DNA from 3 places in the Streptomyces sp. NPDC050528 genome. Region 1 is predicted to be linked to each of the others. Evidence: riboswitches for the same ligand, from Rfam matches in the RefSeq annotation. Region 1 holds a riboswitch; each other region holds the start of a gene.
The links. Region 1 has a riboswitch for cyclic di-AMP ahead of ACIBK4_RS11545 (NlpC/P60 family protein). Riboswitches for the same ligand answer to the same signal wherever they lie in the genome.

Region 1 (2,194 bases):
CGCGTCGAGTCCCTCCGGGCGGTCGCCGACACGGTCGATGGCGTCGTCGATCCGGCTGATCGTCGCGGCCCGCTTCTCTTTCAACGGATTCATGATCGCGTTGTCGGCGAAGGAGGCGTCCTGGCGTATGGACTCCGTCGAGTCCCTCAGTTTCTGGTAGGCCTCGGTTATCTGCTGGTCCAGAAGCGCGAGTTGGGCGTCGACCTCGGTCTTCGCCTCGTCCGGGACCGTCGTCAACTGGGTGCCGATGTCCGGGCAGTCGATCGTGGCGGCGTCCGACGCCGCGTCCGGAGACCCTTGTTGGGCGGAATCACCACCCCAGCCTTCGGACGCCGACGCGTAGACGTTCGCCGCCACCAGTCCTCCGCCGCCCAGCATCAGGGCGACTGCTGCCATCGTCGCGCGTCGTGCGCCCGTGGGGCGTCTGCGCGTGTTGCGTGCCAAGGAAGTTGCTCCTACACGTATCGGTCGGCCCGGATCGTCCCGGCATGGAAATCCCCCGTTCCAATACGGAGCCGGATGCCGGTGTGTTCAACCGTCCCAAAAATTCATAGCGACCTCATATGGATCACCCGGCTCGGCGGGCTCATGAGCCCGGGACACGTTTGGGAGAGGTAAAGGTCACAAAAACGTATCGGACATATCGCGCTTCAACCTTCACACGAGGCACACACGTTGGCTAAGTTGACGCTCAGACCGTACGACCTACTCCGGCGATCAGCGCCGGGCCGCACGGTTTGCGCCGAATCCGGTGTGTCGCTCGCGACAGCCGGAACCGGGGACCCAACCGACTTGGGGTGAATCGGCCCAACTGCCCGTCCGGGCAAGGGTCGTAGGGCAATCCTTCCGTGATCGGCCGCCCGAACCCGACAGCTAACCCGGTAGGCGCGATACGGAAGGAGCACGTCTGCCATGCCGGCAGAACGACGTACGCGCACCGGAGGCAGTGGCCCCACCGTGGACGACCGACCCAGCCGTGACGAAGTGCAGCGGCGGATCAACTCCCTTTACGACAGGGCCGAGACAGCCACCGGAAACTACAACGCCACGCGCAAGATGTCCGGGGGTCCGCGTCAGCGCGTCGAGCCCCGTCCTGGCGCGTCGCGTCCTTCCGACCCCGCTCTCGACGCCGTCACCAAGCAGTGGTTCGACCGGGCCCGTGCCCAACTCGGCCCGACCGTACCGGCGGTCCTGCCGCCGGGCAGGACTCCCGCGCGTCCGGCGGCACCCCGTTCCGAGCGGTCCGAACGACGCCCCGAGACCGAGGGCGGCGGCCGAGCGCTCGAAGCGCCGCCCGGCCGCGCCGTGGCCGAACTGACCGCAGGCACTTCTGCGCCGGCGCTCGCCACCCCGCAACTCGCCTCCCCGGTAGCGGAGTTGACTGCTCTGCCGGTCGCCGCGCTGCCGCCCGCCGCGCCGCAGGCACCCCAGATGCAGCAGATGGCTCAGATGCCGCAGGCGACCGTCCTCGACCTGCCGCCCGTGCCTGCCATCGAAGTACCGCCCGCACCCGTCGTGGAACCGCAGCAACTCACCCTCGCGGCCGCCGCCCCGGCGCCGGTCTTCGACCCGCTCACCGCGGACCTGGAGCTGCTCCCGTACATCGCGGCGCCGCGCACCGAATCGGCCCCAACGGGTGCCACCTGGCCGCCCGCGCAGACCAACTGGCCCACCCCGGAGACGACTTGGTCGACCGGGTCCATGCCGATGGTCCCGGAGCCGCAGGCGTGGTCGACCGGCCAGATGCCCGTCGTGCCCGAACAACAGGCGTGGGCCACGGGCCAGATGCCGATCGTGCCCGAACAACAGGCTTGGGCCACCGGGCAGATGCCCGTCATCCCCGAGCAGCAGGCCTGGTCCACAGGCCAGATGCCCATCGTCCCTGAGCAACCAGCTTGGTCCACGGGGCAGATGCCGATCGCGCCCGAGCAACCAGCTTGGTCCACCGGCCAGATGCCGATCGTCCCCGAGCAACAGGCATGGTCCACCGGCCAGATGCCCATGGTGACCGAGCAGCGGACCTCGTACGCCACGCCGGAGCCGGACTGGCGTCCGCCGCGGCAGGAGTGGCAGCCGACCCCGCCCGCCGCCGAGGTCTCCTTCGCCGCGGCCCCGGCCGTCGCTCCCGAGTTCACCCTGCCCACGGCTCCGACGATGGCCCCGGAGATCATTCTTCCCCCGGCGCCGACCATCA
Region 2 (2,194 bases), on a different contig from region 1:
ATCCATGGATATTTTTTGGACAGGAGGCCTCCGGAAACGCCGAAAGCCCCGGCCGGGGGCCAGGGCTTCGGGAAGTGCGGCAGTGGGTCGTCAGACGTTCACGCCGTGCTTACGGAGGTAGGCGACGGGGTCGACGTCGGAGCCGTACTCGGCGGTCGTGCGGGCCTCGAAGTGGAGGTGCGGTCCGGTGACGTTGCCGGTCGCTCCGGAGAGGCCGATCTGCTGCCCCGGGGTGACGCTCTGCCCGACGGAGACACCGATGGACGACAGGTGCCCGTACATGGTGTACATGCCGTCGGCCATCTTGATCACTACTTGATTGCCGTACGAGCCTCCCCAGCCGGCGTCCACGACGGTGCCGGAGCCGACCGCGTGCACGGAGGTGCCGGTCGAGGCATGGAAGTCGATGCCGGTGTGGGCGCCGGAGGACCACAGGGAGCCGCCGGTCTTGTAGCCGGTGGAGACGTACGAGTCGGAGACCGGTGCGACGAAGGTGTTGAGCCTCTTGCGCTCGGCGGCGCGGGCGGCGCGTACCTCGGCCTCGCGCTCCGCCTTGGCCAGTGCGGCGGCCTTGGCGCGGGCGACCTCCTTGGCCAGCGTTTCGTCCGCGGCCTGCTGCTGGGCGACGGCCTGGGCGTCGATCTTCTCGGCGACCGCGTCGCCCATGGCGATGACGGGGGTGAGGCCGGTCTGTTCGGGGGCGGGCTCCGCGGCGAACGCCGGGGCGGCGGCCAGGGTGCCCACGACGCCGGTGGTAGTGAGGGCCGCGACACTCGCGACACGAACGGTGGTGCGGTGGGTCCGGCTCGGGCGACGGTGCTTCCCGGTGGCGCGGGTGAACGCCATGGAGTGGCTGGTCCTTTCCTTCCTTCTCGCCTACCGGGTTAGCTGACGGGTTCGGAGCAGGAAGGTCTCCTACGGACTCCCTCTACGGGGGTCCGATTCACCCCAGGGACATGGGTCCCCGGCTCCCCTGGCTCGCGCCGTACGGGGACTCGGCGATGACTGTCCGGTGCCGCGAGTGCGGCGCGGTGCCTGACGGACAGCCGGACCGACGCTAAGGGGGACAACTTTCAATCCCCAAACGGATCACGGTTTTTGTTGCACATGCCACAGGGCAGACAGGCAACCTCTCCCCCAATTCGGACAATAGGGGGCCCTGGTGACGCTTCCGTCACCAGGGCCCCCACGCGCGCGTGCCGCTCGTCGGCTCGCTACGGGTCGTCTACTCGGCCGCGACGACGGTCACTTCGCCGATGCCGAGCGCCTCCACGGGCTCCTTGATCTGCTCCGCGTCGCCGACCAGGATCGTCACGAGACGGTCCACCGGGAAGGCGTTCACGACCGCCGCGGTGGCCTCCACGGTGCCGGTCGCGGCGAGCTGCTGGTACAGCGTCGCCTGGTAGTCGTCGGGCAGGTACTGCTCGACCTGGTCGGCCAGCGTGCTCGCGACGGCCGCCGCGGTCTCGTACTTGAGCGGCGCCACCCCGACGAGGTTCTGTACGGCGATGTCCCGCTCGGCGTCGGTGAGTCCGCCCTCGGCGAGCTTGCGGAGCACCGTCCACAGGTCGTCCAGCGCGGGACCGGTGTTCGGGGTGTCCACGGAGCCGCTGATGGCGAGCATCGAGGCGCCCGTGCCGTCGGGTGCCGAACGCAGCACCTGGCCGAACGCCCGCACACCGTAGGTGTAGCCCTTCTCCTCGCGCAGGACACGGTCCAGGCGGGAGGTGAGGGTGCCACCGAGGCAGTACGTGCCGAGCACCTGGGCGGGCCACACACGGTCGTGCCGGTCGGCGCCGACGCGGCCGATGAGCAGCTGCGTCTGGACGGCGCCGGGACGGTGCACGATCACGACGCGCCCGGTGTCGTCGGCGGTCACCGGCGGCACGGGACGCGGCTGCGCGGTGGACCCCGTCCACGAACCCAGGGTGTCGGCCAGGAGCACGTCCAGGTCGATGCCGGTGAGGTCGCCGACGACCACGACGGTGGCCGTCGAGGGGCGAACGTGCCGCTCGTAGAAGGCGCGTACGGCCCCGGAGTCGATCTTCTGGACGGTCTCCTCGGTGCCCTGGCGCGGGCGCGACATGCGCGAGGTCGCCGGGAAGAGCTCCTTGGAGAGCTCCTTGGCGGCACGGCGGGACGGGTTGGCCGTCTCGTGCGGGATCTCGTCGAGGCGGTTGCGGACCAGCCGCTC
Region 3 (2,194 bases), on a different contig from region 1:
GTGGGTGTAGTAGAGGTCGATGTGGTCGGTGTCCAGGCGGCGCAGGGAGGCGTCGGCGGCGGCCTTGATGTTGGCGGCGCTCAGACCCGGGAAGTCGGGGTGCTGGCTGACCTTGGTGGCGATGACGACGTCGGAGCGGTTGCCGCGGGCCTTGACCCACTTGCCGATGATCGTCTCGGACTCGCCGCCGTGGTTGCCCGGCGCGAACGCCGAGTACGAGTCGGCGGTGTCGACGAAGTTGCCGCCCGCCGCCGCGTACGCGTCGAGCACCGCGAAGGAGGTCGCCTCGTCCGCGGTCCAGCCGAAGACATTGCCGCCGAGGGAGAGCGGGAAGACCTCGAGGTCGGACCGGCCCAGCTTGCGAAGAGAAGTCATGACCCTCTTCAACAGCCGGACCGGAACCGCATATTCCAGGCGATCAGGGAGAGATCAGGGACAGATCAGGGGTTGAGACCCTTGCTGCGCAGCCAGGGCGCCGGGTCGCTGGCGGTCGCGGCACCGTTGATGTGCACCTCCAGGTGGAGATGCGGCCCGGTCACGTTGCCGGTGGCGCCCACGCGGCCGATGACCTCACCGGTGGAGACCTTCTGCCCGACGCTGACGTTGATCGAGGACTGGTGGCAGAACCACAGCTCGGTGCCGTCGTCGAGGGTGATGATCGTGCGGTACCCGTACGACCCGGCCCAGCCCGCCTCGGTGACCGTGCCGCTGTGGATGGCCTTGATCAGCGTGCCGGTGGGCGCGGCGAAGTCGAGACCCGTGTGATACCCGGAGGACCACATCGAGCCGGCCTGGCCGAAGGTGCCGGTGATCGTGTACGAGGCGACCGGCAGCGTGTACTGCTTGGCGAGCGCGGCGAGCTTCGCGGCCTCGGCCTTCTTCTTGGCGGCGGCCTCCGCGGCGTCCTTCGCGTCGGCGGCCTTCTTCGCGGCGTCCTTCTCGGCCTTGGCGGCAGCGGCGTCGACCTGCTTGGCGACGGCGGCCTCGGCGGCGGCCTGGGACTTGCCGTCGACCTGGAGCTGCTGGAGTTCGGCCTGCGCCATGATCCGGTTGCGCAGCAGCTCACCCGCGTCCGAGGCGCCCTTGGCGGTCTCGGTGGTGGTGACACCGACGCTGCTGAGCGCGGTCGCGGAGCCCTTGGGGGTACTACTGGACGAGTCGTCCAGCAGGTGACCCACCGAGGGCAGGTCGGGCAGGGAGATGGAGACCGGCGGCTTGCCGGTGTTGGCGCTGGCCATACCGCCCGCGCTGACGGCGGCTATGACACCGACGCCCAGGACGGTGGAGCTGCGGGCGAATCCTCCGCCACCACGCTGCTTGGCGACACGGTGCTTGCCGCGGTTGGGAGCAATGGACTCCGCGCTGGGGTTCCACTCCTCCCAGGGGCCCTCGTCGGGGCGGTATCCGCCGTAGACGACAGGGGCTTCTGGGGCAGCCTGGTTGGACGCCACGTGGGCGTGCTCCTTTCCTTCCTTCTCGCCTACCGGGTTAGCTGACGGGTTCGGAGCAGGAAGGTCTCCTACGCGCGTAAACCGGCCGTGTTTCCACGGCAGTTGACGAGCGATTCACCCCAAGTGGTGGTTCCCCGGTTCCCTCGCGGGATTCGGCGCGTGCGCACGGAGCCATCTCTTGTGACGGCTGGGACGACCGCGCTGCGTTATCGAACGTTAATAGACACGGGCGCCCGTTTCCAAGCTGTTCGGCTTGATCATTAACCTTTCCTTGCTGGACGAAGGGCCCACCACCGGCGAAAAACGGGCGAGTTGGCCAAGTCTCAGAATTCCCACAGGTATTGACGGTATGTCAGTTGTTATGCGGAGGGCGCTCGCCCGGTCACGGCCCGTGATATTCGGTCATGGATGACGTACGGCGATCATCGCCATGTCGTCCGTCATCCAGCCCCCGGAGTACCGGCGCACCTCCTTGGCGAGGATGCCGAGCAATGCCTCGGGGGTACGGAAGGTCCGCCCGGCCAGCCGCGCCGCCGGGTCGTAGAAAACCCCGCGGGCGTCGCGCGCCTCGGACAGCCCGTCGGTGTGCACGAGAAGAGTCGCCCCGCCCGGGAACGCGAACTCCTCGGCGCGGTCGGGCCAGACCCCCAACTCCCCCATTCCCAGGGGCAGTGCGGGTTCCTCGACCTGCAACACGCTTACGGTGCCGTCCACTTGGAGGAGCAGCGGCGGCGGATGTCCCC

Region 2: another riboswitch for cyclic di-AMP. It lies ahead of ACIBK4_RS23480 (M23 family metallopeptidase); the one in region 1 lies ahead of ACIBK4_RS11545 (NlpC/P60 family protein).
Region 3: another riboswitch for cyclic di-AMP. It lies ahead of ACIBK4_RS43965 (M23 family metallopeptidase); the one in region 1 lies ahead of ACIBK4_RS11545 (NlpC/P60 family protein).

Annotation. Positions count from the first base shown of each region.
Region 1 is NZ_JBITHH010000003.1:37,023-39,216, forward strand. It holds gene ACIBK4_RS11540 (DUF1996 domain-containing protein) at 1-396, opposite strand, end outside; cyclic di-AMP (ydaO/yuaA leader) riboswitch at 731-904, shown strand; gene ACIBK4_RS11545 (NlpC/P60 family protein) at 913-2,194, shown strand, end outside.
Region 2 is NZ_JBITHH010000006.1:504,298-506,491, forward strand. It holds gene ACIBK4_RS23480 (M23 family metallopeptidase) at 91-846, opposite strand; cyclic di-AMP (ydaO/yuaA leader) riboswitch at 859-1,011, opposite strand; gene ACIBK4_RS23485 (M16 family metallopeptidase) at 1,226-2,194, opposite strand, start outside.
Region 3 is NZ_JBITHH010000017.1:224,681-226,874, reverse strand. It holds gene ACIBK4_RS43970 (aldo/keto reductase) at 1-375, opposite strand, end outside; gene ACIBK4_RS43965 (M23 family metallopeptidase) at 441-1,451, opposite strand; cyclic di-AMP (ydaO/yuaA leader) riboswitch at 1,463-1,619, opposite strand; gene ACIBK4_RS43960 (PP2C family protein-serine/threonine phosphatase) at 1,854-2,194, opposite strand, start outside.